One region of the Stenotrophomonas sp. 3(2025) genome, then DNA from elsewhere that is predicted to be linked to it. Evidence: riboswitches for the same ligand, from Rfam matches in the RefSeq annotation. Region 1 holds a riboswitch; the other holds the start of a gene.
The links. A riboswitch is a leader RNA that binds a small molecule or an ion and turns the genes downstream of it on or off. The one in region 1 is predicted to bind cobalamin.
Positions count from the first base shown of each region.

Region 2: linked by a shared signal. The riboswitch ahead of ACUXVE_RS09720 (epoxyqueuosine reductase QueH) and the one ahead of btuB (TonB-dependent vitamin B12 receptor) in region 1 are both predicted to bind cobalamin.

Region 1 is NZ_JBQOIF010000017.1:89,401-93,608, forward strand. It holds gene bioD (dethiobiotin synthase) at 1-407, opposite strand, end outside; gene ACUXVE_RS13900 (GAF domain-containing protein) at 475-957, shown strand; gene ACUXVE_RS13905 (TfoX/Sxy family protein) at 954-1,316, shown strand; gene ACUXVE_RS13910 (histidine phosphatase family protein) at 1,459-2,037, opposite strand; cobalamin riboswitch at 2,214-2,434, shown strand; gene btuB (TonB-dependent vitamin B12 receptor) at 2,552-4,208, shown strand, end outside.
Region 2 is NZ_JBQOIF010000010.1:39,309-43,516, forward strand. It holds gene ACUXVE_RS09705 (hypothetical protein) at 1-16, shown strand, start outside; gene purU (formyltetrahydrofolate deformylase) at 73-924, shown strand; gene pncA (bifunctional nicotinamidase/pyrazinamidase) at 1,012-1,638, opposite strand; gene ACUXVE_RS09720 (epoxyqueuosine reductase QueH) at 1,696-2,367, opposite strand; cobalamin riboswitch at 2,510-2,726, opposite strand; gene ACUXVE_RS09725 (patatin-like phospholipase family protein) at 2,854-4,208, shown strand, end outside.

The DNA.
Region 1 (4,208 bases):
TCCAGCTGCGCCGACAACGGCGCCAGCCAGCCGCCCACGCCTTCGACCACCACCACGTCGGCCTGTGCGCGCAGGCGTTCGAAGGCCGCCACGATCGGGGCCAGTTCGATGCGCACGCCATCTTCTGCGGCCGCCAGTTCGGGCGCCAACGGCTGGCGCAATGCGTAGGGGTTCAGATCGGCGTAGTCAGGCACCGGCAGGCTGGCGGCCTGCAATGCCAGCGCGTCGTCGTTGCGCAGCCCCTGCCCCGCGTCATGGCTGCCGCTGGCCACCGGCTTCATGCCCACCGCGCGCAGGCCGCGCCGGCGCAGCGCGTGCAGCAGCGCGGTACTGGCGGCGGTCTTGCCGATCTCGGTATCGGTACCGGTGACGAACAGGGCCGTCGGCAACGTGGCAGGCAGGGACATCACAGGCTCCAGCAGGGCAGCAGAGCCCCCATTATCGCTGGCCCGGCACGCTTGCTAGACTGCGGCCATGTTCGCCAACGCCTCGCTCACCGGCAGCAAGCCGGAACAATACGCCCAGCTGCTGGAACAGGCCCGTGGCCTGGTCTACGGCGAGTCCGACCGCATCGCCAATGCGGCCAACCTCGCTGCACTGGTCTACCACGCCCTGCCCGACCTGAACTGGGTGGGCTTCTACCTGTATGACGGCAAGGAACTGGTGGTCGGTCCGTTCCAGGGCCTGCCGGCCTGCGTACGCATTCCGCTGGACAAGGGCGTGTGCGGTGCGGCCGCCAGCCAGCGCGTCACCCAGCGGATCGAAGATGTGGACGCCTTCCCCGGCCATATCGCCTGCGACGCCGCATCGCGCTCGGAACTGGTGGTGCCGTTGCTCCGCGGTGGGGAGCTGATCGGTGTGTTCGATATCGACAGCCCGGTCGTCGGCCGCTTCGATGCCGAGGACCAGGCCGGCCTGGAAGCCATCGCCGAGGTGTTCGTCGGGGCGTTGGCGTGAGCGCGGTCAAGCTGCGCAACATCGGCCCGAAGAGTGCGGCATGGCTGCGGCAGGTGGGCCTGCGCAGCCGTGAGGACCTGGTTGCCACCGGTGCCGTCGGTGCCTTCGTCAAGGTCAAGCGTGCCGGCTTCAAGCCCAGCCTCAACCTGCTGTATTCGCTGGAAGGTGCGCTGCTGGACTGCCACTGGCAGGAATTGAGCGAACCGCAGCGTACGGCGCTGGTGCAGGACTACGAAGCACGAATCGCCGTGCATCCGCTGAAGGCGGCAGGTCCGGCCTCGGGCCCGGTGCATGAGCAGCGCTTCGACGCCGAGGATGATGGCGAAGAAAGCGCGGCCGAAAGCGCCGACGAGGATTGAGGCCTCCGCGTTGCTGGGAATGCCGGCCAGCGGCCGGCACCACCACCGTGATGCGCGATCGGTAGCGCCGGGCCATGCCCGGCGAGCGCGTAGCGCGGGTGATGTGGAATCCCCCGGGCATGGCCCGGCGCTACCGGATTCGTCAGGGTTGCTGCAGCTCCAGCAGCTCGCCCACCAGCCCCGCTTCACCGCGCTCGACCCACACGCGCAGGCGCGTGCCGTGGTCGATGCGCAGCGCCCAGCACAGCGACATCGGCAGGCCGCACACCAGCGACAGCACCATGCGCAGCGGGCCGCCGTGGCTGACCACGACCGTCGGTGGCGGGTCGTCGTCATCCAGCAGGCGATCCAGCGCGCGTGCGATGCGCCGTTCGAAGTGGCCCCAGCTTTCGCCATGCGGCGGCGGAAACGCGTGCGGATCGGCGTGGAACGCGGCCAACGCCTTTTCCGGCAGATCGAACAATGACTGGCCATCCCAGTCACCGAAATCCAGCTCTTCCCACTCCTCGTCGGCCTCAACATCCAGCGCGCGCGGTGTGGCCAGTGCCATCGCCGTATGCAGCGAGCGCAGGCGCGGCGAACTGATCACCCGTTCCCACGACTGCCCGGCATAGGCATCGACCAGCTCCTGCGGCAGGCGGGCCAGCTGCGGCGGATCGCTGCGGCCATCGAGGAACTCATCACGACCGTTGCCGGCATGGCGGACCAGGTCGAGGATCATGCGCGTGCCCAGTCAGGGCGGCGCGGGAACAGCGGAAAACAGACGGACATCGGCAACGGCACCACGATAATTCGAGCTGCATTCTAGGCGCTGGCGCAGGTCTGCTGCACCGTGCAGGTGCATCCGCGCCTCGCCAGTAGCGCAGGTTCACTGCTACGGGCCGGCCGCGATGCCGTAGACTGCGCGCACTTCCAGGTGACCTGCGGCCCTGCCGGCAGGTTGAAACGGGAAGCCGGTGACGCGTGACAACACGCCATGCCGGCGCTGCCCCCGCAACGGTAAGCACGTCAGTTCCAGGCAACCCGCCACTGTGCCGCAGGCATGGGAAGGCGCCTGGACGGTGGCCTCGGGCCACCCGGCGGCGAGCCCGGAGACCGGCCCGGAAGCCTCAGGTCGCGATGCGGTGGGCATGGCGCTGGTTGTCTGCGGCGATGGCTGCGGCATCGGCGCGTGCCTGCCTGTTGTGACTCCTCCCCTTCGCTGCGCGGGCGTGCGCGGCACCTGGAGTCCCCCGATGAAACTGCAGTCCCGAATGCTGTCCCTGGCCGTGCTGGCCGCGCTTCCTGCCTTGGCCCTGGCCGATGATGGTGCCGCCGACCTCGACCAGGTGCTGGTCACCGCCACCCGCACGCCGATCGCCCTGCAGGACAGCATTGCGCCTGCGCAGGTGATCGACCGCGCGCAGATCGAATCCAGCCAGGCCACCTCCCTGCAGGAACTGCTGCGGGGCCGCGCCGGCATCAACCTGACCAACGCCGGTGGCCTGGGCAAGCAGAGCTCGCTGTTCCTGCGTGGCACCAATTCCTCGCACACCGTGGTGCTGGTCGATGGCGTGCGCATCAACAGCGCCGACCTCGGCCTGGCGATGTACCAGGATCTGCCGCTGGCACAGATCGAGCGCGTGGAAATCGTGCGCGGCCCGCAGTCCAGCCTGTACGGTGCCGACGCCATCGGCGGCGTGATCCAGATCTTCACCCGCCGCAACCAGGGTGATTTCGCTCCGCACTTCCAGCTGGGCGGCGGCAGCAATGGCCTGCGTGAAGCCAGCGGTGGCATCGGTGGCGGCACCGAACGCGGCTGGTTCGGTGCCGACATCGCCTACCAGCATTCGGATGGCATCGATGCCTGCCGCGGTTCGGCCACGCTGTTTACCGGCTGCTTCGCCGATGAACCCGACCGCGATGGCTACCGCAACCTGTCCAAGAGCCTGCGCGGTGGTTACAACCTGAGCGACCAGTGGACCGTGGAAGGCAGCGCCCTGCGTGCCGACGGCAAGAACCACTACGACGGCTACTACAACTACTCCGAGACCCGCCAGCAGGTGCTGGCCGGCAAGGTGCGCTACACCCCGTCCGAACAGTTGACGCTGACCGCCAACGTCGGCCGCAGCGACAACGAGTCCGACAACTTCGGTGATTTCGGTGCACGCGGCAGCGCACAGACGCACCGCGACAGCGCTTCGCTGCAGGCCGACATCGGTGTTGCCGAAGGCCAGCTGCTCAGCACCGGCGTGGACTGGAGCGAGGACAACCTGGATGGCAGCAGCGCCGGTTACCTGGTCGACAGCCGTCGCAACACCGGCGTATTCCTGCAGTACCAGGCGCGCTTCGGCCGTCACCAGCTGCAGGCCAGCGCGCGCAATGATGACAACCAGCAGTTCGGCAACCATGCCACCGGCAGCCTCGGCTGGGCGATGGAGCTGGGCCACGGCCTGCGCGTCAACGCCAGCTACGGCACCGCGTTCAAGGCACCGACCTTCAGCGACCTGTACGACCCGTGGAGCGGCGTGCCGACGCTGGACCCGGAGAAGTCCAAGAGTGCCAACCTCGGCATCTCGCAGCAGGGCCAGGGCTGGCGCTGGGGCCTGGACGTGTACGAAACCCGCATCGATGACCTGATCACCTACGACGCGGCCACCTTCCGCATGCAGCAGGTCGAAAAGGCACGCATCCGCGGTGCGGAACTGACCGGCGGCGCCACCGTGGCCGGCTTCGACATCAACGCGCAGCTGAGTTTCACCGACCCGCGCAACCGCACCAACGGCAGCGCGCAGTTCGACAACTGGCTGGCACGCCGTGCGCAGCAGACCGCGCGCCTGGACATCGATCGCCGCTTCGGCGACTTCCGCACCGGCCTGACCGTACAGGGCGCGGGCAAGCGCTACGACGATG
Region 2 (4,208 bases), on a different contig from region 1:
CCTTGCCTCTGATTGATGGTTGCATTTGACAGCATCGTGCACCGCGCAGCGGTGCTGCCCTACACTCCGGCGATGCGCCCCGATTCCATCCTCACTCTCTCCTGTCCCGACCGCACCGGCATCGTCTACCGCGTGTCGGGCCTGTTGTTCGACCACGGCTGCAACATCCTCGACGCCCAGCAGTTCGGCGACGAGGAGAGCGGTCGCTTCTTCCTGCGCGTGCACTTCGACCGCGATGCGGGTCTGCCGCTGGACACCGTGCACGCCGCGATGGCCGCACTGGCCGCAGACTTCGGCATGGACTGGCAGCTGCATGATGGCCGCCGCCGGCCGCGCCTGCTGGTGCTGGTCAGCAAGCAGGGCCATTGCCTGAACGATCTGCTGTTCCGTGCGCACAGCGGCCAGTTGAAGGTGGACATCGCTGCGGTGGCCTCCAACCATGCCGACTTCGCAGCACTGGCAGCGTCCTACCAGGTGCCGTTCCACCACCTGCCGGTGAACGCCGACACGCGCGCGGCGCAGGAACAGCAGATCATCGATCTGGTCGAGCGCGAGCGCATCGACCTGGTGGTGCTGGCGCGCTACATGCAGATTCTCTCGCCCACGCTGTGCCGTGCGCTGGCGGGCAGGGCGATCAACATCCACCACAGTTTCCTGCCCAGCTTCAAGGGCGCGCAGCCGTACCACCAGGCGCACGCGCGCGGGGTCAAGATCATCGGCGCCACCGCGCACTACGTCACCGAAGACCTGGACGAAGGCCCGATCATCGAACAGGACGTGGCCCGCGTGGACCACGCGATGACCCCGCGCGAACTGGTACGGCTGGGCAGCGATACCGAATCGCAGGTGTTGGCGCGGGCGGTGCGCCGGCACGTGGAGCACCGCATCCTGCTCAACGGGCACCGCACGGTGGTGTTCAGGTAACGGCCGCGTCGCCCGCTCGCCGGGCATGGCCCGGCGCTACCAGGATCGGACGACGGGTAGCGCCGGGCCATGCCCGGCGGAAGCGGGTCAGAGGATCGCGATCCTCGCCTTCGCCAGGGCTTCGCGCACCATGCCGTCATTGGCCTCGGTCACCGGCCGGGTCAGCTCCCACAGGAATTTCACCCGGAAACCCGACTTCACCGCGTCCTGCGCGCTCCACAGCACGCAGTAGTCGCGGGCCAGCCCGCACAGGTGCACCTCGCGGATGCCGCGTTCGTGCAGCCAGCCGGCCAGCCCGGTGGCCGGGCGCGTGCCGTCGGGGCCGTGGTTCTCGCGGAAGGCACTGTAGGAATCCACCTGCTGGCGGCTGCCCTTGCGCAGGATCAGGTCGGCCACGGTCCAGTCCACGCCGGGGTGCAGGGCGGCGCCGGTGCTGCCCTGCACGCAGTGGTCCGGCCACAGGGTCTGTGGCTGTGCATGCAGCAGGATGGCTTCAAAAGGCAGGTGGCCCGGGTGCTGGCTGGCGAACGAGGCGTGGTTGGCCGGGTGCCAGTCCTGGGTGGCCACCACGGTGCGGTAGCGGCGCTCGGCCAACAGCGCGTTGATCGGTGCCACCAGCGCATCGCCCTGTTCGCAGGCGAGGGCGCCACCGGGCATGAAGTCCGGCTGCAGGTCGATCACCAGCAGGGCGACATCAGCGGGCAGGGTGGTCATGGCAGGTCCGGTACAACGCAGGAGGGGCGACCAGCGTGGCCGCCCCTCGCGTGCACGTCAATCGCCGCTGGCGTCGTCGTTGTCCTGCCCGTAATACAGCAGACCGATCCTGATGCGCTCGCGGCCGTTCTCGCGACGATGACGGTTGGCATCGCGCAGCGAGTAGACGCAGCCGCAGTATTCCTGCTGGTAGAACTGCTCGCGCTTGCTGATCTCGATCATGCGGCTGGCACCGCCGCCCTTGCGCCAGTTGTAGTCCCAGTACTGCAGGCCTTCGTAGCGCGAGGCGGCGCGAATACCACAGTCGTTGATCTGTGCCATGTTCTTCCAGCGCGAGATGCCCAGCGAAGAGCTGATGGTGTCGTAGCCATGCTCGTGCGCGTACAGCGCGGTGCGCTCGAAACGCATGTCGAAGCACATGGTGCAGCGGATGCCACGCTCGGGTTCGTTCTCCATGCCACGTGCACGGCTGAACCAGTTGTCGGTGTCGTAGTCGCAGTCGATGAAGGGGATGCCGTGCTGTTCGGCGAAGCGAATGTTCTCCTGCTTGCGCAGCTCGTATTCCTTCACCGGATGGATGTTGGGGTTGTAGAAGAAGATCGCGTAGTCGATCCCGGAGGCAGTGATCGCCTCCATCACCTCACCCGAGCAGGGCGCACAGCATGAGTGCAGCAACAGGCGCTGGCCGTTGTCGGGAAGGGTCAGGGTGGGGCGTTGGAGCTCGGTCATCGTCGGGTGCATCTGGGCGTTGGCAGCAGGTCTGGACGGAAACCGTGAACAGGACGCGCGCGGCCACATCGCCTGCACGCGCAGGACGACGACGGCCCCGGCAACCTCCCCGCGGAGATTCCAGGTCGAGTCAGGGGGACGGTCGTGTCCCCCGGCCGGGGCCGGTATTCGGGCTGATGGACACGGGCCGGCTGGCCCACCTACTACCTGCCGCTTCCCAGGCGCGAGCCCAGTGCTGTTGGCAGGATTCGTTTCCATTCACCGCTGCGGGGCAGCTCCGGAATGGGCGCGCAAGGCGCCTTCACCGGATTCCCGTTTAAATCCCTGCCGCCATCGATGCCACGGCAGGGATACCTTCGACGTGCTCACGGTGGACGCGTTGGCGGCAATGGTCAAGGGTCGATGAAAACGCAGGGCTGTGGCGCGTTTCTCAGGCTGTGAGAGTGCCTCTTGCCATACTGGGCACCGACAGACGGGAGGTGGCTCGTGGCGGCGAAGTACTGCGATCTGGTCATGAAAGGCGGCATCACCAGCGGCATCGTGTATCCCAACGCGGTGCTCGCATTGGCTCGCGAATACCGTTTCAAGAGCATCGGCGGCACTTCGGCCGGTGCGATCGCCGCAGCCGTGGCGGCCGCGGCGGCGTACGGCGACCGGCGCCAGCAACGGGGCGAACAGCTGCCTGGCGACGCCGGCTATGGCGGTCTGTCGGCAGTGTCGGCGCAGCTGTCGCGGCGCGGATTCATCTACAGCCTGTTCCAGCCCGCCGCCGGCGCGCGCGCGGCATATCGACTGCTGGTGGTGCTGACCGGCAACGCCGGCTGGCCACGCAAGCTGCTGTGCCTGGCCATCGCGGTGTTCCAGATCGCGCCGTTGGAAGTGCTGGTGTCGCTGGCACTGCTGCTCGGCCTGGGCTGGTGGGGTGGTGGCTGGAGCGGCGTGGCCGCGACCCTGCTGCCGTCGCTGCTGTGTGCCTACGGCGCGGGCGTGGCCGCCGCTGCGCTGCGCGTGGCCCGGGTGGCGCGGCGCAACCTGCTGGGCCTGTGCAGCGGGCTTAGCCGCAGTGCAGGCAGGCCGGCGCTGACCGAGTGGCTGCATGAAAGCCTGCAGCAGCTGTCGGGCAAGCCGATGGATGCACCGCTGACCTTCGCCGACCTGCACGACGCGCCGCGCTATGCAGGCGAACCGGACAGCCCGCATGCGATCACCCTGCAGATGATCACCACCTGCGTATCGCACAACGAACCACGCACGCTGCCGTTGGGCGGGGCGCAGTTCTGGTTCCTGCGCGAGGAGTTCGAGCAGCTGTTCCCGGCCAGTGTGGTGCAGTGGATGGTCGACCGCGCCGGACCACCGCGCGAGGTTGAAGGCCGCAACTACTTCCATCTGCCGCAGGGTGCGTCGCTGCCGGTACTGGTGGCCACGCGCATGAGCCTCAGCTTCCCGCTGCTGATCAGCGCGGTGCCGCTGCATGAGCCCTCGCGTCGCGAACGTCGCTGCGAGCCGACGTCGACGGCGGCAGATGAGGGCGGGCAGAACGTGGCCGACAGCATGGAAGGGCTGACCAGCGCGGGCCAGGCCTGCGGTCCGGTGATCACCGCGTTCCGGGTGTGCTGGTTCTCCGATGGCGGGATCAGCAGCAACTTCCCGATTCACCTGTTCGATGCCGCACTGCCGCGCTGGCCGACCTTCGCCATCAACCTGGTCTATCCGCAACGTCCCGAGCCGGTGGTGCGCGAGAGCGACAGCCGACAGACGCTGGAACGCGCGGTGTTCCTGCCTACCGAGAACCGGCATGGATGGCAGCGGCACTACCAGTCCATCGCCACGCCGCTGGCGGC